DNA from 4 places in the Streptomyces sp. NPDC093064 genome. Region 4 is predicted to be linked to each of the others. Evidence: riboswitches for the same ligand, from Rfam matches in the RefSeq annotation. Region 4 holds a riboswitch; each other region holds the start of a gene.

The links. A riboswitch is a leader RNA that binds a small molecule or an ion and turns the genes downstream of it on or off. The one in region 4 is predicted to bind cobalamin.
Positions count from the first base shown of each region.
Region 1: it holds a riboswitch for cobalamin, as region 4 does, so the genes downstream of both, ACIQFZ_RS20620 (CbtB-domain containing protein) here and ACIQFZ_RS02435 (ribonucleoside-diphosphate reductase subunit alpha) in region 4, are expected to answer to the same signal.
Region 2: it holds a riboswitch for cobalamin, as region 4 does, so the genes downstream of both, ACIQFZ_RS20295 (cobalamin biosynthesis protein) here and ACIQFZ_RS02435 (ribonucleoside-diphosphate reductase subunit alpha) in region 4, are expected to answer to the same signal.
Region 3: it holds a riboswitch for cobalamin, as region 4 does, so the genes downstream of both, ACIQFZ_RS08195 ((2Fe-2S) ferredoxin domain-containing protein) here and ACIQFZ_RS02435 (ribonucleoside-diphosphate reductase subunit alpha) in region 4, are expected to answer to the same signal.

Region 1 is NZ_JBIVPK010000016.1:5,443-12,695, reverse strand. It holds gene ACIQFZ_RS20635 (PLP-dependent cysteine synthase family protein) at 14-1,156, shown strand; gene ACIQFZ_RS20630 (MFS transporter) at 1,153-2,409, shown strand; gene ACIQFZ_RS20625 (aminotransferase class V-fold PLP-dependent enzyme) at 2,475-3,587, opposite strand; cobalamin riboswitch at 3,928-4,069, shown strand; gene ACIQFZ_RS20620 (CbtB-domain containing protein) at 4,106-4,324, shown strand; gene ACIQFZ_RS20615 (CbtA family protein) at 4,346-5,107, shown strand; gene ACIQFZ_RS20610 (histidine phosphatase family protein) at 5,164-5,736, opposite strand; gene ACIQFZ_RS20605 (DeoR/GlpR family DNA-binding transcription regulator) at 5,745-6,509, opposite strand; gene ACIQFZ_RS20600 (MFS transporter) at 6,599-7,253, shown strand, end outside.
Region 2 is NZ_JBIVPK010000015.1:148,605-155,857, reverse strand. It holds gene ACIQFZ_RS20320 (hypothetical protein) at 1-1,307, opposite strand, end outside; gene ACIQFZ_RS20315 (alpha/beta fold hydrolase) at 1,650-2,777, opposite strand; gene ACIQFZ_RS20310 (class II aldolase/adducin family protein) at 2,966-3,643, opposite strand; gene ACIQFZ_RS20305 (inorganic phosphate transporter) at 3,799-5,061, shown strand; gene ACIQFZ_RS20300 (hypothetical protein) at 5,095-5,319, shown strand; cobalamin riboswitch at 5,506-5,643, shown strand; gene ACIQFZ_RS20295 (cobalamin biosynthesis protein) at 5,743-6,684, shown strand; gene ACIQFZ_RS20290 (cobyric acid synthase) at 6,681-7,253, shown strand, end outside.
Region 3 is NZ_JBIVPK010000005.1:29,382-36,634, reverse strand. It holds gene thiI (tRNA uracil 4-sulfurtransferase ThiI) at 1-329, shown strand, start outside; gene ACIQFZ_RS08210 (enoyl-CoA hydratase/isomerase family protein) at 448-1,524, opposite strand; partial or broken gene ACIQFZ_RS08205 (acyl-CoA dehydrogenase family protein) at 1,521-1,700, opposite strand; gene ACIQFZ_RS08200 (cobalamin-binding protein) at 1,795-2,715, shown strand; gene ACIQFZ_RS08195 ((2Fe-2S) ferredoxin domain-containing protein) at 2,765-3,163, opposite strand; cobalamin riboswitch at 3,224-3,346, opposite strand; gene ACIQFZ_RS08190 (DNA-formamidopyrimidine glycosylase family protein) at 3,420-4,202, opposite strand; gene ACIQFZ_RS08185 (hypothetical protein) at 4,495-5,142, shown strand; gene ACIQFZ_RS08180 (DUF397 domain-containing protein) at 5,339-5,521, opposite strand; gene ACIQFZ_RS08175 (Scr1 family TA system antitoxin-like transcriptional regulator) at 5,518-6,339, opposite strand; partial or broken gene ACIQFZ_RS08170 (SAM-dependent methyltransferase) at 6,565-7,134, shown strand.
Region 4 is NZ_JBIVPK010000001.1:541,720-548,972, forward strand. It holds gene ACIQFZ_RS02430 (ribonucleotide-diphosphate reductase subunit beta) at 1-894, opposite strand, end outside; gene ACIQFZ_RS02435 (ribonucleoside-diphosphate reductase subunit alpha) at 894-3,245, opposite strand; cobalamin riboswitch at 3,368-3,522, opposite strand; gene ACIQFZ_RS02440 (GNAT family N-acetyltransferase) at 3,568-4,074, opposite strand; gene mctP (monocarboxylate uptake permease MctP) at 4,152-5,762, opposite strand; gene ACIQFZ_RS02450 (DUF3311 domain-containing protein) at 5,759-6,049, opposite strand; gene ACIQFZ_RS02455 (GntR family transcriptional regulator) at 6,193-6,957, opposite strand.

The DNA.
Region 1 (7,253 bases), on a different contig from region 4:
GGAGAAGCACGCCATGAACCATCCCATCCGTACCTCCGTCCCCGCCTGCCCGGCCCAGCTCCTGGCCGACACCAAACGCCCCATGCGCACGCCCGCCGGACTGGTCGGCGACACCCCCGTGCTGTGGATCGGCGAGCCCTTCACCGCCGCCGGGCGCGGCTTCTGGGCCAAGCTCGAAGGCCACAACCCCGGCGGCATCAAGGACCGCACCGCCCTGTACATGGTCCGAGCCGCCCGTGAACGTGGCCGGCTGCTGCCCGGCGCCCGGATCGTGGAGTCGACCTCCGGCACCCTCGGTCTCGGGCTGGCCCTCGCGGGCGCCGCCTTCGGACACCCCGTCACCGTCGTCACCGACCCGGCGATCGAACCACTGATGACCGGCCTGCTCACGGCCTACGGCTCCGAAGTCGACGTCGTCACCACCCCGCACCCGGTCGGCGGCTGGCAGGAGGCCCGTCGCCACCGGGTCGGGGAACTGCTCGCCGCCCACCCGGACGCGTGGTGCCCCGACCAGTACGACAACCCCGACAACGTCGCCGCCTACGCCCCGCTCGCCCACGAACTCGTCGCCCAGCTCGGCCGCATCGACACCCTCGTCGTCTCCGTCGGCACCGGCGGCCACTCCGCCGGCATCGGCTCCGTACTGCGCGGCTTCTTTCCGGCGCTGCGCGTGGCCGGGGTGGACACCACCGGCTCGACGATCTTCGGGCAGCCCGCCGCGCCCCGTCTGATGCGCGGACTCGGCTCCAGCATCCACCCCCGCAACGTCGCCTACGACCTGTTCGACGAGGTCCACTGGGTCGCCGCCCCCGAGGCGGTGTGGGCGGCGCGCCTCCTGGCCCGCGACCACTACGCCACCGGCGGCTGGAGCGTCGGCGCCGTCGCCCTCGTCGCCCGCTGGCTGGCCCGCACCCTGCCCGCCGAGGAACGGATCGTCGCGGTCTTCCCCGACGGCCCGCAACGCTATGTCGGCACCGTCTTCGACGACGCGTACTGCCGGGAGCACGGCCTCCTCGGCCACCTGCCCGCCGACGACCCGGAAGAGATCGGTGATCCGGGCGAACGGACCGTGTCCCGCTGGACCCGCTGCACCCGTGTCGTCGACCCGCTCGCCCTCGGCGGCGGTGCGCCGGAACTCGCGAGGGCGGGGCGGTGAAGGGCCTGTGGCGGCAGACCCGCTCCTTCCCGCCCGCCGCACGGCTGTTGATGGCCAACCAGTTCGCCATCAACCTCGCCTTCTACATGCTCATGCCCTACCTCGCCGCCCATCTGTCCGACGGACTCGGCCTCGCCGCCTGGGCCGTCGGGCTCGTGCTGGGCGTGCGCAACTTCTCCCAGCAGGGCATGTTCCTCATCGGCGGCACGCTCGCCGACCGACTCGGCTACAAAATCCCCATCATGGCCGGCTGCCTGCTGCGCACCGCCGGCTTCGGCCTGCTCGGCTGGGTCGACAACCTCCCCGCCCTGATCGCCGCCTCCGCCGCCACCGGCTTCGCCGGCGCCCTGTTCAACCCCGCCGTCCGCGCCTACCTCGCCGTCGAGGCGGGCGAACGGCGCGTGGACGCCTTCGCCGCCTTCAACGTCTTCTACCAGGCCGGCATGCTGCTCGGCCCACTCGTCGGGCTCGCCCTGCTCGCCGCCGACTTCCGCCTCGTGTGCACGACCGCGGCCGGCATCTTCGCCGTACTCACCGTGCTGCAGTGGCGCGCCCTGCCCGCCCGGCGCGGCCACACGGCGGACACGGCCCGGCGGGAGAGCGTGCTCGCGCAGTGGCGGACGGTCGTGTCCAACCGCCCCTTCCTGCTCTTCGCCACCGCCATGATCGGCTCCTACGTGCTCACCTTCCAGGTGTACCTGGCCCTTCCGCTGGCGGCGGCGGATGCCCTGGGGGCGAACGGCACGGCGGTCACCAGCGGGCTCTTCATCGTCTCCGCTGCGGTGGCCGTCATCGGCCAACTGCGCCTGACCGGCTGGGCCAAACAGCGGTGGCAACCCAGCCAGGCGCTGGTGCGGGGACTGGCCGTGATGGGGCTGGCCTTCCTGCCGCTCGCGCTCGCCCCGCGCGGCTCCTCGGGGGCCGCGCTGGTCTCGCTGGTGGCCGCGGTGGTCCTGCTCGCGGTGGGTTCCGCCGTGGTCTACCCGTTCGAGATGGACACCGTCGTCGCCCTGTCGGGCAACCGCCTGGTCGCCACCTACTACGGGCTTTACCACACCGTCTCCGGCCTGGGCATCACCCTGGGCAACCTGGTCACCGGCGCACTGTGGGACTTCGCCCAGCGCCACCATGCCCTCTGGATGACCTGGACGGCCCTGACCGCCACCGGACTCGTGTGCGCCGCCTCGGTCGCGGCGCTCGCCCGTGCCGGGCGGCTCACCACCCAGGCAGAGCCCGAGCCCGCCCCCGCCTGACGGAAAGGAGATCGCCGGCCCGCGGGTTCGAGGTGTCGCCGACCCGCGGGGTCAACTCCCCAGGGTCAACTCCCCAGGGACGACAGTGCGGTGGCGACCCGTCCGGCCACCTCCGGCGGGGTCGAGGCGTGCGGGGAGAGCCTGAGCGAGTCGGTGCGCACGGTCGCGGTGACGCCTTCGGCGTGCAGCGCCTTGGCGACGAGGGACGGATCGTGGTCCGGCACGGTGAAGGAGAGGATGCCCGCGCGCCGCGCCTTGTCGGCGGGGGAGAGGACGCGGCCGCCGCACGCCTCGACGACCTCGGTGAGTTCGGCGATCCGTACGGCGATCGCGGCTTCGATCGCGGCGACGGTGTGCCGCTCGACGAGGTCCAGCGCGGCCGCGAACGCGGCGGCCGTCACCGGGCTCAGATTGGTGATCGACCACCGTCGTGCGTCCGGGGCGGGCGGGTGCTCGGCTCCGTCGAAGAGGCCGACCTCCTCGACACCCGTCCAGCCGGTGAGGACCGGCTCCAGGGATTCCAGGGCGCGGTCGGACAGCGTGGCGAAGCCGGTCGACCATCCGGCGCGCAGCCATTTCTGGCCGCCCGCGACCACCACGTCGGCGGCGTCCCAGGGCAGCGAGGCGACACCGAACGCCTGGATGGCGTCCACGATCAGCAGCCGGTCGGGTCCGATCGCCTCGCGCAGCGCCGCCAGGTCGGCACGGAACCCGGTGCGGAAGTCCACGGCGCTGACCGACACGGCCACGACGTCGTCGGTCAGCGCGGCGCGGACCAGGTCGGGGGTGACTCCGGAGCCGGGCGCGGGGTCGATCCAGCGCGGCGTGGCCCGGCCCAGGTCCGCGGAGCGGCGCCACGGGTAGTGGTTGGCCGGGAAGTCGGTGCGTGGCGCGAGGACCACGCCCTCTCGGATACCGAGCGCGGCGTGGAACAGTCCGGTGGACGCGTTCGGGAGGAGCACCGTGTGCCGGGCGTCGGTGCCGGCGAGGCGGGCGGCCGTGTCCCGCGCGGTCTCCTCCGCGCGCATCAGGGTGTCCACGGTGGTGTGGTCGGCGCGGGCGGACGCCTCCAGGGCGCGCGCGGTGGCGGTGACGGCGTCCCGGGAGGGCGGCCCGAAGCGTGCGAAGTCCAGGTACCCGGCGGGTGTGTCGAAGTGGGCGGCGTACGACGTGAGCACGGGGCTCGTCCCTCCGGGTGGTGCGTGCGGATCGAGTGGCGCGGCGGGTGGAGTGCCTGCGGGTGCGCCGGACGGCGGGGCAGCAGCGTGCGCCGTCCCACGGGTCTCAGCTGGTCAGAGCATGCCAGCGCATCTTGCCACAGCACCGGAGCGCTCTGTCGGGCCGTTGCCGGCACCACGCACGGCTTCCTCGGCAACGCCCCGGCGGACACTCCGGGCTCCCGCCGCGCGGAGGCCGCCTACACGGCGTTGACGCTCCAGGGTCGAAAAGGGCCTCCGCCAGTTCCGCGGAGTACGGCTGGTGGAGAAGATCACGTCCGTGGTTGCGGTCTTGGCCGGGCGCGCGGTACGCGATACCGTCTGTCCGATATCGACGACGGCACGACGGAAGCCGGTGGGAATCCGGCACGGTCGCGCCACTGTATGCGAACACCCCAGGGATGTTCGTGAGTCAGACCCGTGGCTGTCGTCCTGTGCACCACCGAGATGGGACGCGAACTCCCAGAGGAGGTTCTGCCATGGCGCAGACCGTCGCTCAGCCGACTGCCACCCCCGCCGTTCCCGCCACGCTGCCGCTGAAGGCGATAGCTCCCTGGGCGGTCTTCTTCGGCGTTCTCATGCTGGTCCTGCTCTACTTCGTCGGCGCCGAGCAGGGCGCCACCTCCGTGTTCAGCGGCACGGACGTCCACGAGTGGGTGCACGACGCCCGCCACCTGCTCGGCTTCCCCTGCCACTGAGGCGAGGGACGCCGCACGCTCATGAACTCCGCAACGGTAAGAAACCTTCTGGTGCGGGGCATGCTCGCCGGTCTCGCCGCCGGTGTGCTCGCCCTGGTCGCCGCCTACTTCCTCGGGGAGCCGTTCGTCGACAAGGCGATCGGCCTCGAGGAGGCGCACTCCCACTCCCACTCTCATGACGAGGTGGAAGTCGTCTCCCGTTCCCTTCAGTCCACCGCCGGTCTCGCCACCGGCGTCCTGGTCTACGGGGTCGCCTTCGGCGGTATCGCCGCGCTCGCCTTCTGCTTCGCGCTGGGCCGCGTGGGCCGCTTCTCCCCGCGAGCGACCGCGCTGCTGCTGTCCGGCTGCGCGCTGCTGGCCGTGTACGTCGTGCCGTTCCTGAAGTACCCGGCCAACCCGCCCGCGGTCGGCCAGGAAGACACCATCGGCAAGCGCACGACCCTGTACTTCCTGATGATGCTGCTCAGCATCCTCCTCGCGATCGCCGCCACGATCCTGGGCAAGCGCCTCGCGCCCACGCTGGGCACGTGGTACGCGACGGTGGCCGCGGTGGCCGCCTTCGCCGTGGTGATCGGGCTGGCGTACGCCTTCCTGCCGGTTGTGAACGAGGTGCCGGCGGACTTCCCGGCCACCCTGCTGTGGCGGTTCCGGCTCTCCGCCCTGGCCATGCAGACCGTCCTGTGGGGCGGATTCGGGCTGCTGTTCGGTGAGTTGGCCCAGCGGCTGCTGAACCCCAGGCCCGCGACCGCTGCGTCCGGGCAGGCGGTGTCGGCCGCGCACTGATCGCTTCGGCACACGACAGGGCCCTTCGGATCCGTCCGGGGGCCCTGTGGCGTTCCTCAGGGCGCCGCCAGCGGCTGTCCGAGCCGCAGATTCCAGCGGCCGGCCCGACCACTGAACTCCGTTGCCGTCAAAGGCGGTACGTCCAGCCGCCAGAAGCCGGCCGCGGGCACGCCCAGTACATGGACGACCGCGGCCCGTACGACCTCCGGCTCGACCACCGCGAGCGTACGGCCGTCGGTGTCCCGCGCGCTGTCCAGCCAGAGCCCGACCCGCTCGCACGCGTCCCGCACCGACTCCCCGCCGTGCGGTGCGCAGTCGGGGTCGGCGAGCCAACGGCCCACCGCTTCCGGCTCGGTGGCCATCACGTCCTCCAGGGTCCGGCCCCGCCAGCGGCCCGCGTCCAGACCGGCCAACTCCCGTACCACCACGCCGTCGAGGCCGAGCGCCGACGCCGTCTCCCGGCAGCGTGCGCTCGGGGACAGGAGCACGCGGGCGGCCGCGGGCAGCGACCCGGCCGCCGAACGGGCCTTGGCCGCCCCGCCGTCGTCGATCGAGTCGCCGTCGTCGAACCGGGCCTGCCGCAGCGACGGGCTCGTCGCGGGCGCGACGAGAGTGATTCGGATGGTCAACTTCACTCCTACCGAATGGTGTTGACGGCCGTGCCCGCGGCGCGGATCGCCTCGACCTCGCCGGGTGGCGCGGAATCGTCGGTGACGAGGGTGTGCAGCCGAGAGACCGGCGCGACGAAGGCGTGCGCCGTACGGGACAGTTTGGTGCCGTCGGCCACGGCGAGCACGCGCCGGGCGGAGTCGATCGCGGCCCGCTTCACCGCCGCGTCGTCCAAGTCGTAGGCGGTCAGGCCCTGTTGTGCGGTCAGCCCACAGCAGCCGATGACAGCGGTGTCGAAGCGCAGGGCCGCCAGCGAGGCCAGGGTCAGGGGGCCGGTGAGGGCCCCCTCGCCCGGACGTGGCCGGCCGCCGGGCACGAGGAGGGTGGTCTGCTCGGGGCTGTCGGCGAGCGCGTCGACGGCCTGGAGCGACAGCGGCATCACGGTCACCCGCCGGCCGCGCAGTGCCCTGGCCACTTCCAGGCAGGTGGTGCCGCTGTCGAGGACGACCGTCTCCCCGTCGGCGATCAGCGCGGCCGCGTCCGCGGCGATGCGCTGCTTGGCCCGCGTGCCCTCCTGCGCGCGCAGGGGGAAGGGCGGCTCCTCGCCGCGCAGCAGCAGGGTCCGGGCGCCGCCCCGGAAACGTTCCAGTACGCCTTGGGCGGCCAGGGCCTCCAGGTCGCGGCGGATGGTCATCTCCGAGGCTCCGGTGAGTTCGGCCAACTGGCCGACGCCGAGGCTGCCCGCCTCGCGCACCGCGTCCGTGATCTGCCTCAGACGGCCCGTGTTCCCCATGCGGCGATTGAACACCATGCGCCTGCAAACAGGAACACTGTGAGAAGAGGCGCTTTTCAAACACACTCCATGTTCGATACGTTCGCTTCATGGAGCGATCACTTCGCGCGGCGCGTCTGGCGACCTTCACGTACTTCATCCTCAACGGGACTCTGCTGGGGATGTGGATCGTGCAGATCCCGCCCATCGAGCACCGCGTCGGCGTCAGCCACGCCGTCCTGGGCGGCTTCCTGCTCCTGCTCGGGGCGGGCGCCTTCGTGGGGATGCAACTGGCCGGCCCGGTCGCCGACCGCCTCGGCACCCGGATCGTCGTGCCCGCCTCCGGTGTCCTGTGCAGTGCCGCCCTCGTGCTGCCCGGACTGGCCTCGAAGCCGTGGATGCTCGCCGGAGCCCTGATCGTGCTCGGTTTCGGCAACGGCTGCCTCGACGTGAGTATGAACGCCCACGCCGTCCAGGTCGAGAAGGCGTACGGACGCCCGGTGATGTCCGCGTTCCACGCCACGTTCTCCGTCGGCGGCGTGCTGGCCGCCCTCGCGGGTGCCGCCGTCGCGAGCGCGGGCTGGACCCCGGCGGCGACGCTCGGCACCGCGGCCGTCCTGGGAGTGGTGGTCTCCGTGTGCGCCGCCCCGGGTCTGCTGCCCACCGCCGCGGGGCCGGCCGCGGATGCCGGGACCGGGTCCGACGGGCCGGCCGGACGGGCGGCCCCAGCCCGTACCCGTATCTGGATCCTGGCCGTCCTCGCGC
Region 2 (7,253 bases), on a different contig from region 4:
CGCAGTAGGGCGTCCTCCCCGCGGGCGCCGCCGAGCAGCTCGGTGACGGCGCTGCCGACGGGGCGGGCGGCGAGCCAGGCGCGGTACTCGGCGCGGGCCGCGTTGGGCCGCAGTTGCGCGCAGCCGCGGAGCATGTCCTCGGCCGACTGCTCGATGTTCCCGGCGGGGCTCTGCGCGGCCACGCAGATCTGCTCCAGCTTCACCCACACCGCCCAGCTTCCGAGCGGGGTGAGTGTGGCCTGCCCGTCCCCGTCGGTCAGCGCCCCCACCGCGGCGAGTGCCCGGAGGGCCCAGTCGAGGAGCGGCGCGAGCGAGGTGCCCTCGGCGGCGGCACCGGACAGCGCGGTCACGGCGCTCCCGGCCTCGCGCACGGCGGCAAGGGCGCCGCCGGGGGCCGGGGCCGCCTGGCCCTCGGGCCCGGAGACGGCCGCGGCCGGACCACCCGGGACCTGGACGCGCGTCCCGGACACGGGAGCGGCGGGCTCGGGCGCGTGGATCGCCGGGGCCGACGCCCCGTCCTCCAGCCCGAGACCGGCACCGGGGGCAGGCCCGGAGGCGGCAGCCGCCGCGCTGTCAGGCTCGGAGACGGCGGTGGCCCGGACGGCAGGCGCCGCCCGGAGGCCCGCCCCCGGTCCGGGGACGGCGCCGAGCCCGGTGGCGGTGGCCGAGGACGCGTGGGTCGCGGCACCGTCCGGCGCCGAAGCCGCCGCGTCGTCGGGGACGGCGGTGGGGGCCGCCCGGAGGCCCGTCTTCGGTTCGGGGGCGGGCTCGACCGCCGCGGTCGTGGCGCCGTCCGGCGCCGGACCGGCGGCGTCCGGGTCGTAGGAAACCTCGCAGCGGTCGGTGCGCAGTTCCGTGACGCGCTGGCGGAGGAGGTCGAGGAGCTGCTCGACGGGGACGGGTCCGGCGGAGAGCTGGAGGAAGGACAGGACCTGCGGCATGGCCGAGACGACCTCGGCGACGGCGGCCGCCTCGTGGCCCTCCGGTTCCGGGCAGGCGAGCGACCAGGCGTCGAAGAGGGCCACCCAGCCGCGCAGGACGGCGCTGTCGTCGCGGTGCCAGGCACGCAGCCGCCAGCCGGGGCGGGCGTTGTCGCCGTGCACCTCGATGAGGCCGGCGAGCCGGGCGGTGTCCCAGTCGGCACGGACCTGAGCGGCGGTCAGGCCCAGATCGGCGGCCGCCCGCTCGGCGGTCGCGTCGGAGAGGGTGGCCTTGTCGTCGGTGGTCGGCCCCCCGCGGCCGGGCCCGAGGGCGGCGTCCGCCCAGCGGGCGAGGCGGGCCGCCCCGGCCAGACGGGAGCGCGCCATTCTGGCCAGCTCCGCGGGTGCCGGAGTGCCCTCCGGGGGGCGCGGGGCGGGGCGGCGCGTGTGCCGCTGGTTCACGGCTCGGGGGGCGGCGGCCAGGGGTCGTGGGCGGACGATGCGAAGCCTGGAGTCGCGCGGGATACGGGACGTCACGGGTGCAGTCTTCCGGTTGACGGTCCGAAAACCCAAACGGAATGTCACGGCAGGCGATGGAGAAGGCCAAGGGAGGGCAAAGAGGACCCCGGTCGGGCACGATCCGGCCGGTTCCGAAAGGGGTCCGAAGACCCGTCCGGACGCCGACCCCGAGGCAGGTGACACGCGGCGAACCGGAACCGTGCCCCCACCTCACATCAGCGGCGTCAGGAAGCGCCGCAGGGCTTCCTCGTACCCCTCGGGGTCGGCGTTCCACATCGCGCCGTGCGGAGCGTTCGGCACCGTGTGCAGCGCGACCAGGTTGGGACGGCGTTCGGCGAGGCGGCGGGAGAGCTGCCAGGGGGCCACCTGGTCACCCGGACCGTGGAAGATCAGCGTCGGTACCGTGAGCCCCTCCGGGTCCGTCGCCGCGGCCAGGCGGTCGCCGTACAGACCGGTGCGCCCCTGCGCGGCGCGCACCGCGAGCGGCAGCAGCGGGCCCGGGGTGTGCCGCGCCCGGGCCAGGGCCCGCAGTGTCACCTCCCAGTTGAGCACCGGGGAGTCCAGCACCAGTCCGGAGATCCGCTCGCGCACCGCCGAGCGGGTGGCGGCGCGCAGCGCCATCGTGGCGCCGGTGGACCAGCCGTGCAGAACGATCCGCTCGGCGCCGTACCGCACGGCGTAGCGGATCGCCGCGTCCAGGTCGCGCCACTCGGTCTCGCCGAGGTGGTTCAGGCCGTCCGGCGGACGGGGCGCGCCGAGGTCGCCGCGGTAGGCGAGGGCCAGCACCGGGAAGTGCCGGCGGTGCAGGAACCCCATGATGTTCATGGGGAGTTCGCGGGTGGCGCCCAGGCCGTGCACCGCGATCACCCAGGTCTCGCGGACCCCGGGCACGAACCACGCGGGCAGGGGGCCGAGTTCGCCCGGTATGTCGACGTCGGCGTGCTCGATGCCGAGGGCGGAGCGCGGGTTGCCGACATGCAGGTTCGGGGTGAGCCACACCTTGTCGCCGCGGTGCAGGGCGCCGTGGGTGACGCGCTCCAGTCGGCGTACGACGGTGTCGGGCCGGTGCGGGGCGGTGGGCAGGACGGGGCCGACCACCGCGTGGGAGCCGTTGCCGGACAGGCCGTAGGTGCCCGGACGCAGGGAGGCCAGGTCCCGGGTGAGGCTGATCTGCCCGGCGGCCGTGCCGTGCACGCTGAGCCGGGGTTCGGTGGGCAGGGGCCGGCCCGGAAGCGCCTTGAGCGCGGCGTCGCTGGCGAGCCGGCCCGCGGCGACGCTCGCCGCGCCGGCCGCCAGGGCTGCGGTGACGGCCGCGGCCGTCGCTTTGACTGTGGGCACGGCTCCAGTGTCCTGGCGCACCCGGTCACCGGCCAGTGGGACGAAGGGTCGGGGTGACATGTCCGCGCGAGTTCCATGGAGAGCGGCGTTCATTCCGGCGCCGCCCGCACACGGGGCCGGCGCCACCCGCAAACGGGGCTACCGACCAGCGCGTTCCCGATTCCCTGCCCCGGCTCCCGCCCCTGTCCCTACCTCCGCCCCGGCCCCGGCCCCGGCCCCGGCTGTCCGTACGCCCGCAGCCGCTCCCCCGCCTGGGCCAGTTGCTCCGGCGTCAGCAGAGCAGGTGTCAGGCCGGGGACGCTGGACGCCGCCAGCCACACACGACACATCCACTCCAACTGGGCCGTACGGTCGTAGGCCTGGTCGAGGGTGGCGCCGTAGGTGACGGTGCCGTGGTTGCGCAGCAGGCAGCCGGTGCGGCCGTCGAGGGCGCGCAGCATGTTCCCGGCCAGTTCCTCGGTGCCGTACGTGGCGTACGGGGCCACGCGGACGGGCCCGCCGAGCGCGCCGGCCATGTAGTGGATCAGCGGGAGTTCGGTGACGAGGGTCGAGACGGCCGTCGCGTGCACGGCGTGGGTGTGGACGACGGCGCCCGCGTCGGTACCGCGGTAGACCGCGAGGTGCATGGGCAGTTCGCTGGTCGGCACCAGTGTGCCGAGCACCTGCCGGCCGTCCAGGCCGACGCCGGTGACGTCGTCGTCCGTGAGCCGGTCGTAGGGGACGCCCGAGGGGGTGACCAGCACGGTGTCGCCCACGCGTACGGACACGTTGCCGGAGGTGCCGACGACCAGTCCGTCGGACACCGTGCGGCGGGCCGCCGCGACCAGCGCCCGCCAGGCGCGGGCCGTCTCTCCGAGTTCGGTCATGTGCCGATCCTGCCAGGACACCTTCCGCGAGCGACCGCTCTCTCCTCATCGGACCCCGGGAACGGACACCCCGATGACCGACTCAGTTCATCTTCCGTTCACCCGGGTTACCTACGTTCAACGCGCCAATGACGCTCGAACGATTGCCTGGGTAAATGGAAAGCTTCTCGCTGATCCTCGCGATAGTGGTGATCACCGCACTCGCGTTCGATTTCACGAACGGTTTCCACGACACCGCAAACGCGATGGCCACGACCATCTCCACCGGTGCGCTCAAGCCCAAGGTCGCGGTGGCCATGTCCGCCGTGCTGAACCTGGTGGGCGCCTTCCTGTCCGTGGAGGTCGCCAACACGATCTCCAAGGGTCTCGTCGACGAGAACGGCATCCGTCCCGAAGTCATCTTCGCCGCCCTGGTGGGCGCGATCCTCTGGAACCTGCTGACCTGGCTGGTCGGACTCCCCTCCAGTTCCTCGCACGCCCTCATGGGCGGTCTGATCGGCGCCACCATCGCCTCGGCCGGCTTCAGCGCCGTGCACGGCGGTGTCCTGCTCACCAAGGTCCTCATCCCGGCGGTCGCCGCCCCGGTCGTCGCGGGTCTCGCCGCGCTGGTCTCGACCCGGCTGTCGTACGGCATCGGCCGTAAGTCGCATTCGAACGGCAAGGCGGCCGAGAAGGGCCACCGCGCCGGGCAGATCGCCTCCGCGGGCCTGGTCTCGCTGGCCCACGGCACCAACGACGCGCAGAAGACGATGGGCGTCATCACCCTCGCCCTGATCGCCGGCGGCGCCCTCTCCCCCGGGTCCAACCCTCCCACCTGGGTCATCCTCTCGGCGGGCCTGGCCATCGCGCTCGGCACCTACATCGGCGGCTGGCGCATCATCCGCACCATGGGCAAGGGCCTGACCGACCTCCAGCCGCAGCAGGGCTTCGCCGCGCAGACCAGCGCGGCCACCGCCATCCTGGCCTCCTCCCACCTCGGCTTCTCCCTCTCCACCACGCACGTCGTCTCCGGTTCGGTGATGGGCGCGGGCCTGGGCCGCAAGGGCGGCGTGGTCCGCTGGTCCACCGCGACCCGCATGGCCGTCGCCTGGGCCCTCACGCTGCCCGCCGCGGCCCTGGTCGCGGCCGGCGCGGAGGCGGTGACGCGCCTCGGCGACTGGGGCACCTGGCTCGTCGCCGCGTTCCTGGTGGCCTCCAGCGCCGCCATCTGGAAGATCTCCCGCCGCGAGGTCGTCGACCACACCAACGTCAACGAGACCGAGGAGCCGGCCGGCGTGGTCACCCAGGCCATCGCCGCCGTCACCCCGCCCCCGGCCTCCCCGGTGACCGAAGAGCTCACGGCCACGATCCCCGCGCAGGCCTCCGCGCCCGCCGGTGATCCCGCGTCCGTGGCGACCCCGCCGGCCGCCGCCGTCTGAGCCCGCGCCACAGGCAGAAGGAAGAGAAGCACCATGAAGATCGACTGGGTGGCCCTCGGCTCCGTCTTCGGCGTCAGCCTCGGCGTCGCAGTGGGCCTCGTGGCCCTGTTCACCCTCGGCATCGCCGGCCTCTCCCGCCGCGAGCGGGCCGTCGCCGCGGGCCACGGCGGCGGGACCCTCGCGGTCACCGGCGCCTACGCCTGCTTCGCCGCGTGCGCCGCCGCCGTGGCCTACGGGATCTACCTGATCGTGGCATAGCCCGGCGCGGCCCGGACCCTGGCAACCGGGTTCGGGTCCGGGTCCCGCCCCCTCACGTCACCCGCCCTTCCCGGGCCGTCCCCACGGCGGCCCGGGAAGGGCGGGTCTTCTGGTCCCCGGTGCCCGCGGTGTGGGCCTCATCTCAGTACCCCCGCGCAGGTCAACGGCAGGTTGACGGGTGTTCGCGGTGCGTGGTGGACTGCCGGAGCCAAGTACGGCGGCAGGAGAGGAAGTCCGGTGCGAATCCGGCGCGGTCCCGCCACTGTGACCGGGGAAGAACTTCCCCGGGAGTCAGGAACTCTCGCCGCCGGTCTCGTCGAACCAGGGCGTGGACACCCTGAGTGAGGACACATATCGCCATGCGCGGCTGCCGACCAAGGTTCACCAGCGTCTGTCCGACCGACCGCACGACCGGCTGACCCGATGGGTGCCGATCGCGACTTCGCGTACGGCGCCGCCGCCGGCCTCCTCGGTGACCTGATCCTCGGCGATCCGCGCCGCGGGCATCCCGTCGCCGTGTTCGGACGGGCCGCGGGTGCCGTGGAACGCGCGCTGTGGCGGGATCACCGCGGCTGGGGCGCCCTGCACACCGCCGTGTGCGTGGGGGGCGTCGTGTCGTCGGCCGCGCTGGCCGTGTCCGCCGCGCGTTCCTCCCGTACCGCGTCCGTCGCGCTGACCGCCGCAGCCACCTGGGCCGTCGTCGGCGGGACCTCCCTCGCCCGTGAGGCGCGGGAGATCGGGCGCGCGCTGGGGGCCGGGGACGTCGAGGACGCCCGGGCGCGGCTGCCGCATCTGTGCGGGCGTGATCCGCAGGCGCTGGACGCCGACGGGATCGCCCGGGCCGTCGTCGAGTCCGTCGCCGAGAACACGTCCGACGCGGTGGTGGGCGCGCTGGTGTGGGGCGCCGCCGCCGGTGTGCCGGGCCTCCTCGGTTTCCGCGCGGTCAACACCCTGGACGCCATGGTCGGGCACAAGTCCCCCCGGTACCGCCGCTACGGCTGGGCCTCGGCCCGGCTCGACGACCTCGCCGGATGGCCGGGGGCACGGCTCACCGCCGCCCTGGCGGCCGTCGCGGGCGACGACCCGCGCGGTGCCGTACGGGCCTGGCGCGCCGACGCCGGGAAGCATCCGAGCCCCAACGCCGGTCCGGTGGAAGCCGCGTTCGCGGGGGCGCTCGGGGTGCGGCTGGGCGGCACGCTCTCGTACGCCGGGCGTGTTGAGCACCGCCCGGTGCTCAACGGCGCCGGACGCGCCGTCCGGCCGGGTGACATCGAGCGCGCGGTACGGCTCTCCCGCCGCGTGGGCTGGCTCGCGCTCGGCGTGTGCGCGGGCGTACGGCTGTTGAAGAGAGGACGGACGTCATGAGTGGCGGTCTGCTCGTCGCCGGCACCACCTCCGACGCCGGGAAGAGCGTCGTCACCGCCGGGATCTGCCGGTGGCTGGTGCGCCAGGGCGTGAAGGTCGCCCCCTTCAAGGCGCAGAACATGTCCCTCAACTCGTTCGTCACCCGGGAGGGCGCCGAGATCGGGCGGGCGCAGGCCATGCAGGCCCAGGCTTGCCGCATCGAGCCGACCGCGCTGATGAACCCGGTGCTGCTCAAGCCGGGCGGCGAGCAGAGCAGCCAGGTCGTCCTGCTGGGCAAACCGGTGGGCGAGTTGAGCGCGCGCGGCTACCACGGCGGGCGGCAGCAGAAGCTCCTCGGCACCGTGCTGGACTGCCTCGCCGAGCTGCGGAGCACGTACGACGCGGTGATCTGCGAGGGGGCGGGCAGCCCGGCGGAGATCAACCTGCGCCGGACCGACATCGTCAACATGGGGATCGCGCGCGGCGCGCGGCTGCCCGTGCTCGTCGTCGGCGACATCGACCGCGGTGGCGTCTTCGCCTCCTTCTACGGCACGCTCGCGCTGCTGTCGCCGGAGGACCAGGAACTCGTC
Region 3 (7,253 bases), on a different contig from region 4:
AGACACTGGCCAACCTGGTCGCGGTGGACGAGGCGGCGGCGCTGCCCGTACTGCGTCCGCTGATCGGCTGGGAGAAGCAGGAGATCATCGACGAGGCCCGGTCCATCGGCACCGCCGGCATCTCGGTCCTGCCCGACGAGGACTGCTGCAGTCTGCTCGCCCCTCCCCGGGTCAGCACCGGGGCGCGGCTGCCGCACCTGCGGTCGGTCGAGAAGCGCCTCGACCTGGAGGAGGTGGTCGAGGCGCTGCTCGGTTCGGCGCAGGTGCTCCACCCCGGGGTGGACGAGGAGGCCCCGGTCGCCGACGACAGCTGCCCAGCACCTGCCTAGGCGGTTGGTGGACGTGCTACCGCCGGCTTGACCCGACTCGCACGGTGACCGGCCTGGCCCAGGTCCCCGGCCATGGGGGCGCCCATGTGTCCGAGTCCGAGGAACACGACGGTCCTCCTCACCAGGCCGCCTCCGCGGTGGTGCCAGAGCCGGCGAGGCCCAGTTCACGGTCGCCGAGCGGGGCGAAGAAGCGGTTCACGTCGGCGTCGGTCACCTCGGCGAGGGTGTCGGGGGACCAGCGCGGGTCGCGGTCCTTGTCGATGACCTGGGCCCGGATGCCCTCCACCAGGTCGGGGCTGCTCAGGGCGGCGCAGGAGACGCGGTACTCCTGGTCGAGGACCGGCTCCAGCGATCCGAGACGGCGGGCGCGGCGCACGGCGGCCAGGGTGACCTTCACGGCGGTCGGTGACCTGGTGAGCAGGGTTTCGGCCGCCTCCTTGGCGGCGGGCTCGCCGTGGTCGAACAGCCGGCTCACGATGTCCTCGACCGTCGCGGCGGCACAGCAGGGGTCGATCCATTCCCTCTGCCCCTCCAACTCCCCTTGCGGCAGCGGTCGGGCATGGCGCGCCAGCACCTCCCGTACGGGCGTGCCGGCGAGGTCGTCGATGAGGGCCGGCAGGGCCGCTGACGGCACGTAGTGGTCGGCGAGCCCGCAGAGCACGGCGTCGCCGGCGCCGATCTGCGCACCGGTCAGCGCGAGATGGGTGCCCAGTTCCCCGGGGGCGAGGGCCAGCAGATGGGTGCCGCCGACGTCGGGTACGAAGCCGATGCCGGTCTCCGGCATCGCGATCCGCGAGCGCTCGGTGACAATGCGGACGCTGCCGTGCGCGGAGACGCCGACGCCGCCGCCCATCACGATGCCGTCCATGACGGCGACGTACGGCTTCGGGTAGCGGGCGATACGGGCGTTGAGGCGGTACTCGTCGCGCCAGAAGGCGGCCGACGCGGTGCCGTCCCCGTCACGGACGTCGTCGTGGATGGCGCGGATGTCACCGCCCGCACACAGGCCGCGCTCCCCCGCGCCGGTGACGACGACGGTCTCCACGGCCGGGTCGTGCTCCCAGGCCGTCAGTGCCGCGTCGATGCGGCGCACCATCTCGTGGGTGAGGGCGTTGAGGGCCTTCGGCCGGTTGAGGGTGATGTGGGCGGCCCGTCCGTCGGTGTGGAACAGGACGGGTTCCTCGGCGGCGGTCATCCGAACGCCTCCGTCAGGCCGCGGGCCACGATGACACGCATGATCTCGTTGGTTCCTTCCAGGATCTGATGGACGCGCAGGTCACGGACGATCTTCTCAAGGCCGTACTCGCCGAGGTAGCCGTAGCCGCCGTGCAGTTGGAGCACCCGGTCGGCGGCCGAGTAGCCGGTGTCGGTTCGTGCGATCACGCCGTGCATGCCCTGCACGCCGGGCGCCGGAATCGGCGGATCCGCGAGGTCCGCGGGTCCCGGAGCCTCCTACAGTCGAGGTATGCGCATCGTCTCTTTGCTGCCCGCCGCAACCGACATCGTCGCCGAACTCGGCCTGTCGGAGCAGTTGGCCGGCCGTACCCACGAGTGCGACTGGCCGCCGCGCGAGGTCGCCTCGGTGCCTGTGGTGACGGGGGCCGACCTGGACCAGGACGCGCTCACCAGCCGGGAGATCTCCGACGCCGTCGGCGGATCGGCGCACTCCGGCTCGTCGCTGTACACGCTGGACACCAAGGCTCTGGCCGCCCTGCGCCCCGACGTGGTGCTCACCCAGGACCTGTGCGACGTGTGCGCGGTGTCGTACGAAAGGGTCAGCCGGACCGTGCGGCTGCTCGACGCCGGCACCCGAGTCCTCAGCCTGGAGCCGCGCACGCTCGACGACGTACTGGACTGTCTTGTCACAGTCGGGGACCTGCTCGGCGTGCGCGAGCGCGCCCAGCGGCGCCGGGGCGAGTTGCAGGCGCGCCTCGCCCGGGTCCGCGGCGCGGTCGCCGGCCTCGGCCGGCCCCGGGTCGTGGCGATCGAGTGGCTCGACCCGCTGTGGCCCGCCGGGCACTGGGTGCCCGAGCAGATCACCACCGCCGGCGGTGAGCCTCTCCTCGCCGCGCCCGGCGAGCACACCAAGCCGATGACCTGGGAGGCGGTGCGCCACGCACAGCCGGACGTGGTCCTCGTCCTGCCGTGCGGCTTCCCACCTGAACGCACCCTGTGGGAAGCCGCGTTGCTCACCGGGCTGCCCGGCTGGACGGATCTGCCCGCCGTTCGGTCCGGCCGCGTCTGGGTGCTGGACGGGCCGTCCTACTTCAACCGGCCGGGCCCCCGCGTGGTGCGCGGCGCGGAGGTGCTCGCCCAGGTCCTGCACGGTGTGCCGGCCGGCGAGGCGGTCACATCGGCCGAGGCCCGCCCGTTCCCCGGCCGGTGACGACGGGCCGGCCTCCTCACGCGTCCGGGCCTCCTCGCGCGTGCGGGCCTCAGGAATCCGTGGCACGTCGTGGCGGTGTGATGGCGTAAAGGTCGAGGATGTCCGGCAGGGGAGCCACGCCCGGGCCTCCGGCGCGCACCCAGGCGACGATGTCCTCGGTCGCGTCCGCATCGTTGACGAGTCCGAGCCAGACCGGCCGCGCACCGGCGGCCCGGCCCGCGGTGGACGGCTGGACCACGATGACGTTCGCCTGCTCGCACACGTCGAGGCAGTCGGAGATGCGCACCGGCACCTCCGCTCGCAGCCGCGCGGTCTGCGCCGCGTGATCGACCCCGGTCACCTTGGGGCTGCCGCAGCAGCAGTCCCGGCACACGACGACCCGGCACGGCACCGAACCGCTCCCCGTCACGGCACCGCCCGGTGCCTCGTCCGTCGGCCTCTCGGGCACGCCGCACCACTCCCCTCCCGGGGAGATCCGCCCCGGTGTCGCTCGAGGAGGCGACCGCGTGAGTCTCCTGGCTCCCGGGTCTTCACTCGTCCCGCCTTCCCACCCCGGGCGGGGCAGTGGCCTTCCGGAACTCGCTCACCGGTCACAGTGGCGGGACCGCGCCGGATTCTCACCGGCTTCCTCGGACCGCCGTCGCCTTATGTCGCCGATCATCATCCCACTTGCTGTCGGCTCACTTGAGAACGGCCCGCTTCGTTCATTTCTGGCACTGCGGGCACCAGACCGTGCGGCGCCCGCCGACGCGGTTCGAGCACAGAGGCCACCCGCAGCGAGGACACATCGGCTCGCTGTCGTCCCTGTGCCCGGTGAGCCAGGAGCGCCTCGGCGGCACGCACCCGGCGACCACGGACGTCTCAAGGACCCGGCCCATCCCCGCATGGACACGCCGGATCTCGGTCTCGCTCAGGTCCCGCGCGGGAGTCCGCGGAGGGACACCGGCCCGCCAGAGGATCTCGTCGGACAGGAGGTTCCCGAGACCCGCGATCACGGACTGGTCCATCAGCGCGCTCTTGACGGCGCGCCGTCGTCCCGAGAGCAGCTCCCTGAATTCCGGTGCGCGCACGGTGAGGGCGTCGGGACCGAGACCGTCCGTGATCCGTTCGATCTCCGTGTCGTCGGCCAACCGCACGCCATGCAGCTTGCGTTGGTCGCGATAGCGGAGGTGTCGGGAGCCGTCGATCGTCAGCAGGACGCGGTCGTGCGCCTCGATCGGTTCGTCCGGGGAACAGCACCGCAGCGACCCCGTCATGCCGAAGTGCCAGACAAGAGTGGGACCACCGTCGTCCGTCGGCACGAACAACCACTTTCCGTGCCGCCACGCCTCCCCCAGACGCCTGCCCACCAGCTCCCTCCGCAGCCGCTGCGCGCTGACGCCGCGCAGAACCCCTGCGTCCCGCACCTCGACGTCCGTGACACACCGGCGCCGGCCGCAGGTCATCAGCACCTCGCGGAATCCCTCGACATCCGGCAGTTCGGGCATGCGTTCGTCCCGGCTCTTCGTCGTGCGGTCGTCAGGCCGCCACACGCGGTGACGAGTACCCGTGGAGGGCGAGCCCACGCGCTCGGCACTCTGCTTCGGGGCGTCATGCCTCCGATCGGACGCTCGCCGGTTTGACGGACGGCTCGACCGGGACACCCGCGGAGGGTGCGGACGCTCCTGGGCGACTACTGAGCCATCGCTGCTTTTGGGCCGACCCGGCCCACGGCCTACCGGCGCTTCACCCAACGGGTGTGGCTGCCACGACGAACAACCCCTCGTAGGGTGGACCGTCATGGCCGAGTCTCACCCGCTGCTGGGCATGTTCCTCGATGCTGCCGACGGACGCTTCCCGCCTGCAGACGGCCGCGTAACAGTTCTTCCGCCTCTGCCGGGTGGGCTGGAGTGCTCGGTCGCCTTCACCGGGCACGCCGTGGTCGCCACCGCCCTGTTCACTTCCGACATCCAGGCTCAAGGACCCGACGGTTACGGGGCTTCAATGGCTCCTGATTTCCTGCGCTACCTCGCAGGTCGCGAGGGGTGGATCGACAGTGTCGACGCGACACTCGTTGCGCGTGGCGCGCCGGCCCCTCGCCGCCTGCCTGAACGTCTCGATGTCGATGACCACCCACGCGTTCGTCATGCTCAGGCTCTGCGTACCGACGTCCGTGTCTACGGAGATGAACGCGGCCTTGTCACACTGGCCGGTGGCCTGGCTGGACGGCGCGAGATGAGCATCGAACTCAACGACCCTGGTAGCAGTGCGGCTGGGCTCGGTCGCTCCCTGCTGCGTGACGCGCTCACCCTGCTCCCCACCGGTGAGCCGGTTTTCGCCGCTGTCGCCCCAGGCAACGCTCGATCCCTTCGAGCTTTCCTCGCGGCTGGTTACAGTCCCCTGGGCAGCGAGGTCATCATCCGTCCCAAACGGCCGGCCTCGGGGTAGACACGCATCCTCGCCCGGACCCTGGGCTGATCCTCGGCCAAGAGCGGGGCCGGGTCACCGTTCCCGCCAGGGCAGCCCAGATCAACATGGCCACGCCGATGCCGAGCAGGGCCAACACCCAGGGGTTCAGCAGCGCATCCACCGAACCCCGCTCGTCGTCTGATGCAGTCCGCCTCCGGCGTCCTGACTCGTCGCACTACACCACGAGACCGAGGAAATCCGCCCATGTCGAGGAGGCGACCTCGAATCGCGGCCCGTCGCTCTGCTTGGAGTCGCGTACGTGCACGGCTCCGGGAGCGTGTGCGACTTCCACGCAGTCGTCACCTTCGGATCCGCTATAGCTGCTCTTGAACCAGTCCAGTTCACCGGCGGTGTTCATAGAGCCCCTCTCATCCGCTGCAACAACTCCGCCGAGTCCACTGGGGACAGGGCCTGCGAGCGCATCTTGGCATACCGCATCTGCATGACGCTCGCCGCTTCTCGGTCGGAGACCAACTGTCCGGTCTTCTGCCCCTCCGAGTACCCCAACCACTGACGTTCCGGGGTCTCCAGGAGTCGCATGGGTCCGTCCGTACCCGCGTGGTGCGGCTGCCTCTGCGGCATGATCTGCAGCTCCACGTTCCACAGTTTCGTGCGGACGAGGAGGTGGTCGAGCAGTCCTCGGGTGACCTCCTCACCTCCCGTGTGCCGCAGCAGTACCGACTCCTCGACAATGAAACTGAACGCGACCGGCGGCCTGCGCGTCAACAGTTCCTGCCGCGCCAGCCGAGCGGCGATCCGCTCCTGGAGCTGCTCCTCCGTCGGCGGAGGCGGCACGTTGAGCATCAGCGCCCGCGTGTAGGCCTCGGTCTGGAGCAGCCCCGGTACGACCCGGCACTCGTACGTGCACAGGCTGACCGCCGTCTCCTCCAACTGCGCCCACTCCCGGAACCAGACCGCCAGCCCCCGCTGCCGCCCCACGTGCCGGGCCACCGCGCGCAGCACACCGAACGACTCCAGCGCCTCCTCGGCCCGTTCGACGAAGAGCGCGGTGGGCATCCGCCGACCCTGCTCGACAGAAGCGACTGAAGCATGCGAGTAGTTGAGCCGTTCGACCAGCTGTTCCTGCGTCAGCAGGGCCCGTTCACGAAAGACCTTCAGGGCCGCCCCGAACGCCTTCATACTGCCGGACGAATCAAGCGCACTGCCACTTGCCATGAATGACGACCCCCTTGTCACACCCGCGTCACCTCTTGCAACGGGTACAACGGCCCGACCATGAGCAGGGGTTACGTGTCCGGCCCGGCTACAACCAGTACGGGATGGCCTGTACGGGCGGCCGGGGGCCGCATGCGCGCGGCCTGGACGGACGCTGCGAAGGCGTCACTTACGGTCACGAACGGCGATCCTTGAGACTCTTGAGCTTGGCCATCGCTGCGTCGAATGACTTGGAGTCCTTCTGTGACGGCACACCCCGCGTACGAACAGAGCTGGACGATCTGCGGTCAACGCCAACTGGACTACGGCTACTCGCCCCCGGTACCGGACCGCATCGACTGGGGATTCTGGCCGGGTGTGGGTCCCGGAGCCGAGGTCCTCGGAGACATCCGCGGCAAGCGGATACTCGACGTCGGATCCGGTCCCGGGCACCACGCCGTCCACCTGGCCCGCGAGTACGGCGCCCTCGTGGACGGCATCGACCTGTCCGCCACCCAGCACCAGCGCGCACTGAACGCCCACGGCAGCGAGCCCGGAGTCCGCTTCCTGTGCGGTGATGTCGCCGAGCATCTGCGTCGCGCGGAACCGTACGAGGCCGCCTATGGCATCCGCACCTTCGCCTGCATCGACCCGCACCACCTGCTGCCGGCCCTGCGGGACGCGCTGGTCGACGGCGCGCCCCTCGTCTTCTCCGCCCTCCACACCGACGCCGACGCACAGGGGCCGTCCAACGAGGTGGTGCCACGACAGGAGTTGATCCGACTGCGCGACGGGGAACCCATCCCCACCCAGATGTGGGTGCTCACTCCGCAGCTCTGGGAAGACCTTCTGACCGAGCACGGGTTCCGGGTGGAGGGGGTCGAACTCCTCACCGCACCGGAACCGGACAACCCCGGGATACTCCAACTCGTCCG
Region 4 (7,253 bases):
CTCGGAGCCGTACACCGGAGCGAAGCCGAGGCGCGTCAGGCGCTGGTCGGCGACGCACTCCAGGTACTGCCGCATCGAGTCGGTGTTCATCCCCGGGAGGCCGTCACCGCACAGGTCGCGCGCGAACTGGAGCTCGGCCTCGACGGCCTCCCGCAGCATGTCGGTGACCTGCCGCTGGAGGTCGTCGTCGAAGAGGTCCGGCTCCTCCTTGCGCACGGTGTCGACCACGTCGAAGGCGAAGGACATGTGCATCGTCTCGTCGCGGAACACCCAGTTGGTGCCGGTGGCCAGACCGTGCAGCAGGCCGCGGCTGCGGAACCAGTAGACGTAGGCGAAGGCGCCGTAGAAGAACAGGCCCTCGATGCACGCGGCGAAGCAGACGAGGTTGAGCAGGAAGCGCCGGCGGTCCGCCTTCGTCTCCAACTGGTCCAGCTTCTCCACCGAGTCCATCCACTTGAAGCAGAACTCGGCCTTCTCCCGGATGGAGGGGATGTTCTCCACCGCGGCGAAGGCGGCGGCGCGGTCCTCCGGGTCGGGGAGGTAGGTGTCCAGCAGCGTCAGATAGAACTGGACGTGCACGGCCTCCTCGAACAGCTGCCTGCTCAGGTACAGGCGCGCCTCGGGGGAGTTGATGTGCTTGTACAGCGTGAGCACCAGGTTGTTCGCGACGATCGAGTCACCGGTGGCGAAGAAGGCCACCAGCCGTCCGATCAGGTGCTGCTCGGCCGGGCTCAGCTTGGCGAGATCGGCGACGTCCGAGTGGAGGTCGACCTCCTCCACGGTCCAGGTGTTCTTGATGGCGTCCCGGTAGCGCTCGTAGAAGTCCGGGTAGCGCATCGGACGGAGCGTCAGCTCGAAGCCGGGGTCGAGCAGGTTCTTGGTCTCGCTGGTCATTACTGGCAGGCCTCGCAGGACTCGGGGTTTTCCAGGGAGCAGGCGACCGCCTCGGGGTCCGGCGTCGCCTGGACGGGGACGGTGGCGCGAGCGGCCCGCGCGATCCGGGTCGCGGGGCGGGAGCGCAGGTAGTAGGTCGTCTTCAGGCCCTGCTTCCAGGCGTAGGCGTACATCGAGGAGAGCTTGCCGATGGTCGGCGTCTCCATGAACAGGTTCAGGGACTGGGACTGGTCCAGGAACGCGGTGCGGGCCGCGGCCATGTCGATCAGGCCGCGCTGCGGGATCTCCCACGCCGTGCGGTACAGCGTCCGCACGTCCTCGGGGATCCAGGCGAAGTCCTGCACCGAGCCGTTCGCCTCGCGCAGCGCCTCGCGGGTCCGGGCGTCCCAGACGCCTAGTGCCTTCAGATCGTTCACCAGGTACGAGTTGACCTGAAGGAACTCCCCGGAGAGCGTCTCGCGCTTGAAGAGGTTGGAGACCTGCGGCTCGATGCACTCGTACACGCCCGCGATCGAGGCGATGGTGGCGGTCGGGGCGATGGCGAGCAGCAGCGAGTTGCGCATGCCGACGGCGGCGATCCGCTCGCGCAGGGCCGCCCAGCGCTCCGGCCAGGTCAGCTCGACGTCGTAGTGGTCGGGGTGCAGCACGCCCCGGGCCGTACGGGTCTTCTCCCACGCGGGCAGCGGGCCCTCGCGCTCGGCGAGGTCGGCCGACGCCTCGTACGCGGCGAGCATGATCCGCTCGGCGATACGGGTGGACAGGGCCTTCGCCTCCGGGGAGTCGAAGGGCAGCCGCAGCTTGAAGAAGACGTCCTGAAGGCCCATGGCGCCCAGGCCCACCGGCCGCCAGCGGGCGTTGGAGCGGCCCGCCTGCTCGGTCGGGTAGAAGTTGATGTCCACCACGCGGTCGAGGAAGGTGACGGCGGTGCGGACGGTCTCGTCCAGCCGCTCCCAGTCGATGTCCCCGCCGGCCACGAACGCGCCGAGGTTGACCGAACCCAGGTTGCACACCGCCGTCTCGCCGTCGTCGGTGACCTCCAGGATCTCCGTGCAGAGGTTGGAGGAGTGGACGACGTGGCCGGGCTGTGCCGTCTGGTTGGCGGTGCGGTTGGCGGCGTCCTTGAAGGTCATCCAGCCGTTGCCGGTCTGCGCGAGGGTGCGCATCATGCGGCCGTACAGGTCGCGGGCCGGCATGGTCTTTTTCGCCAGGCCCCGCGCCTCCGCGGCGCGGTACGCGGCGTCGAACTCCTCGCCCCACAGGTCGGTCAGCTCCGGCACGTCCGCGGGGGAGAACAGCGACCACTGCCCGTCCGCGTTCACCCGGCGCATGAACTCGTCCGGGACCCAGTGCGCGAGGTTGAGGTTGTGCGTCCGGCGGGCGTCCTCGCCGGTGTTGTCGCGCAGCTCCAGGAACTCCTCGATGTCCGAGTGCCAGGTCTCCAGGTAGACCGCGGCGGCGCCCTTGCGCCGGCCGCCCTGGTTCACGGCGGCCACCGAGGCGTCCAGGGTCTTCAGGAACGGCACGATGCCGTTCGAGTGCCCGTTGGTGCCGCGGATCAGCGAACCGCGGGAGCGGATGCGGGAGTAGGCGATGCCGATGCCGCCGGCGTGCTTGGACAGACGGGCGACCTGGAGGTAGCGCTCGTAGATCGAGTCCAGCTCGTCCCTGGGGGAGTCGAGCAGGTAGCAGGACGACATCTGGGGGTGACGCGTACCGGAGTTGAAGAGGGTGGGGGAGGAGGGCAGGTAGTCGAGGCGGCTCATCAGCCCGTAGAGCGCCTCGACCTCGTCGACCGACCGCGCCGTGTCGTCCTGCGCGAGACCCGCCGCGACCCGCAGCATGAAGTGCTGCGGCGTCTCGATCACCTTGCGGGTGATCGGGTGCCGCAGCAGGTACCGGCTGTGCAGGGTGCGCAGGCCGAAGTAGCCGAAGCGGTCGTCGGCGGCCCGGTCGATCAGCGCGTCCAGGCGGTCGGCATGGGCGCGTACGAACTCGGCGGTCCGGTCGGCGATGAGGCCCTCGCGGTGGCCCACGGCGACCGAGTCGGTGAAGGAGGCGACGCCCTGGGACGCGGCCTCGGCGCGGACGGTGAGGGTCAGCAGCCTGGCCGCGAGCCGGGAGTAGGCGGGGTCCTCGGAGATGAGCCCGGCGGCCGCCTCCGTGGCCAGCTCGCGCAACTCGGCCTCGTCGGCCCGCGCCGACCGGCCGCGCAGCGCGGCGGCGGCGACCCGGCCGGGGTCGGCGTCGGGGAGGTCGGCGGTCAGCTCGGTCAGGGTCCGCAGCAGTACGGCACCTGGACCGTCGGTTTCCGGAGCTGTGACTGAAACCGGGTCTGCTGGCGCGATGGTCACGTGGAGCTCTCCCTCGCTCGGCACGGGGCCTCGCCGAGGGCAGGGGGCGGCACACGAGCGCACGCGGCGCCGCGTCCACCGGCCCATTCCACGAGGCCCGGACGTCAGGGCACCCGGACCGGACGGCCGGGCGCACTGTCGGCAGGTCCTCGGACTGACGCTCGTGGCGGCCCATGGGGGCATATGTGCACGAGTACACCGTTGCGGGACAGTTCCGGATTCGCACCGGATTCCCCTGCGGCGACAGTGAGCACGAGCATACATCTTGTGCTGAGTGAGTCGGGCACCCCCATATGTTGTGCCGCGTCGACTCCGGAACGTGTCAGAATGTCAACTCGTAGGTGAGCAGCATGATGTCGTCCAGGTGCGGGAGGGGGTTCCAGTCCCGGCCCGGCGTGCGGACGAAGCCCAGACGCTCGTAGATGCGGTGGGCGGTGTGCATCGTGCCCTGGGTGGACAGCACCACGCGGACACAGCCCTCCACGGCCCGTGCCCGGTCCAGGCAGGCCCGTACGAGGGCCTCGCCGACGCCTCGGCCGCGCGCCGTGTGCGCGACCGCGAGCATCCGTATCTCGGTCTCCCCGGGACCGGCGAGGTCGGCCATGGGGCCCGCGCCGGGGACGAAGGTCACGCCGCCGAGCACCGTCCCGTCCGCCACCGCCACCAGCACCTCGGCCGCGACCGCCCGCTTGGCCACGTCCCGCAGCTCGTCGAGATACCCGTCGCTCTCACCGAAGTCGAGGAGCCCGTCCCGGAGGTAGGCCTGGGCGGTGATCTCACCGAGGGTGCCGTACTCGCCGGGTTCCACCGGCCGGATCGCGATGTCCATGGCCCGAGTGTGCCGCACGGGCACGGCAGCGGGCCGCCGGATTTCTCCGGCGGCCCGTGGGATGCCCCTCCCGGGTGTCAGTGCGGGGCCGCCGCCGTGGCCGGCGGGAGCTCCACCTCGACGCCCGGGTCGCCGGCGTCCGCCGTGTAGTCCTCCGGCCGGGTCTCGTCCACGCCCTGAGGCGCCTTGACCGCCCTCAGCACGAACGTCAGGACCACCGCGACGACCGCGTTGAGCACGAACGCCGTCAGACCGATGTAGCCGATCTCGCCGATGCCCGGGATCTCCTTCGCCGAGCCGCCGAAGTGCTTCTGCGTCGGCGAGGCGACCCCGTAGGCGGCGACCGTGCCGTAGACCATGCCGACCGCCCAGCCCGCCAGCAGCGCCCAGCGGTGGAACCAGCGGGTGAACAGTCCGCCGACCAGGGCCGGGAAGGTCTGCAGGATCCAGATGCCGCCGAGCAGCTGGAAGTTGATGGCGACCGTCTTGTCCATGGTCAGGACGAAGACCAGCGCGCCCACCTTGACCAGCAGCGACACGATCTTGGAGACCCGGGTCTCCTCCTTCGGTGTCGCGTGCGGGCGGAGGAAGTCCTTGTAGATGTTGCGGGTGAACAGGTTCGCGGCGGCGATCGACATGATGGCCGCCGGCACCAGCGCGCCGATGGCGATCGCCGCGAACGCCACCCCCGCGAACCAGTCCGGGAACATGGTCTCGAACAGCTGCGGAATGGCCAGCTGGCCGTTCTTCACCTGCACGCCCGCCGCGATCGCCATGAAGCCCAGCAGGGCGAGCAGGCCCAGCATCAGCGAGTACAGCGGCAGGATCGTGGTGTTGCGGCGGATCACCTCGCGGCTGCGCGAGGACAGGGTCGCGGTGATCGAGTGCGGGTACATGAACAGCGCGAGCGCGGAGCCCAGGGCCAGCGTGGCGTACGTCCACTGGCCGGCCGCCGCCGGCACCAGACCGCCCGTCCCCGACTCGCTGAACTTCTGGTCCGCCTTGGCGAACACCTCGCCGAAGCCGCCCAGCTTGATCGGGATGTAGATGATGGCCACCGCGATCACGATGTAGATCAGGGTGTCCTTCACGAACGCGATCAGCGCGGGCGCGCGCAGTCCCGACGAGTAGGTGTACGCCGCCAGCACACCGAAGGCGATCAGCAGCGGCAGGTCCTTCACGAACCAGTGGGTGCTGTCGCCGCCGCCGACGCCCATCACGTCAAGCACGGCCTGGATCCCCACCAGTTGGAGCGCGATGTACGGCATGGTCGCGAGGATGCCGGTGAGCGCCACCGCCAGCGACAGGCTCTTGGAGCCGAACCGGCCGCGGACGAAGTCCGACGTGGTCACGTATCCGTGCCGGTGGGACACCGACCACAGCCGCGGCAGGAACGTGAAGATCAGCGGGTAGACCAGGATCGTGTACGGCACCGCGAAGAAGCCGGCCGCGCCCGTGGCGTAGACGGCGGCCGGCACGGCCACGAAGGTGTAGGCGGTGTACAGGTCGCCGCCGAGCAGGAACCAGGTCACCCAGGTGCCGAACGACCGGCCGCCCAGGCCCCATTCGTCCAGGCTGTGCTCGTTCTCGGCACGGCGCCAGCGCGCGGCCAGGAAGCCCATGACGGTGACGAGCAGGAAGAAGAAGACGCAGACGCCGAGCGCGACGCCGTTGACACCGTCCTTCACTTGACCGCACCCCCGTCCTCGGCCGTGGCGGTCCGGGCGGCCTGCGAGGCCCGGGCGGCGCGCTGATCACGCAGCCACAGCCGGTACGCGGTCATCGTCAGGGCCGCGGAGAGGACCACCCACAGCATCTGGTACCAGTAGAAGAACGGGATCCCTATGAACACCGGATCCGTCTTCGCGTACGATCCCACCCACAGCAGCGCCACGAAGGGGGCGACGAGGCAGAGGGCGATGACGACCCGTAAGGGTGTCACCACCGCTCTGGTGGCTTCCGGGGCATTCGACATGTGGCGACTCCGTCCCCTAGCTGATCACCGGCGAGCGTCCGTGCAGTGCGCAGGCAATCTAGGTCACGGTGTCACACGTGCGGAATCCCTCGTGCGCATGACGCCGCGGACCGCCACGAGATTCTTACGCCGTCACAAGACCCTTACTCCTGCGGGCGCTTGAGACGTGCCACGAACTTGTAGCGGTCCCCGCGGTACACCGACCGCACCCACTCCACCGGCCGGCCCTCCCGGTCCAGGGAGTGCCGGGAGAGCAGCAGCATCGGCAGGCCCACGTCGGTGCCGAGCAGGCCCGCCTCGCGCGGAGTGGCCAGCGAGGTCTCGATGGTCTCCTCGGCCTCGGCGAGATGGACGTCGTAGACCTCGGCTAGGGCGGTGTAGAGGGAGGTGTACTTCACCAGGCTGCGCCGCAGCGCCGGGAAGCGCTTGGCCGACAGGTGGGTGGTCTCGATGGCCATCGGCTCGCCGTTGGCCATGCGCAGCCGCTCGATGCGCAGCACGCGCCCACCGGCGGTGATGTCGAGCAGCTCGGCCAGGCGGTCGTCGGCGGTCACGTAGCCGATGTCCAGCAGCTGCGAGGTCGGCTCCAGGCCCTGGGCGCGCATGTCCTCGGTGTAGGAGGTCAGTTGCAGCGCCTGGGAGACCTTCGGCTTGGCCACGAAGGTGCCCTTGCCCTGGATGCGCTCCAGCCGGCCCTCGACGACGAGTTCCTGGAGCGCCTGCCGCACCGTGGTGCGCGAGGTGTCGAACTCGGCCGCCAGGGTCCGCTCCGGCGGGACCGGAGTGCCCGGCGGCAGCGTCTGGGTGATGTCGAGCAGGTGCTTCTTCAGGCGGTAGTACTTGGGCACGCGCGCGGTACGGACGGTCGCCCCACCCTCGTTCTCCGCACTGCTGACGTCGGTGCTCATGCTCCGCCTTCCCGGCTCCAGTGCCGAAGCGGCCGACGTCCCGTCGGCCCCGGCTCACATCGTGGCACGGCTTCGCGTGCCGGGTGGCCACCCGTACGCTCCGTGATCTCCTCTGTATACCGTTGCGACTCCGGCTGGTCTAGTCCATCGCCCCGGCCAGGGCGGGTGGTCCACCTGGCCAGGGCGGCCGGCGGGCCGTGTGCGGCCGCCACTGGTCCGGTGGAACGTGGGCGTCCATTTTGCCGGACGAACAATGAAAGGTCCCTGCATATCGCGGTCGCATAACGGACCACGTG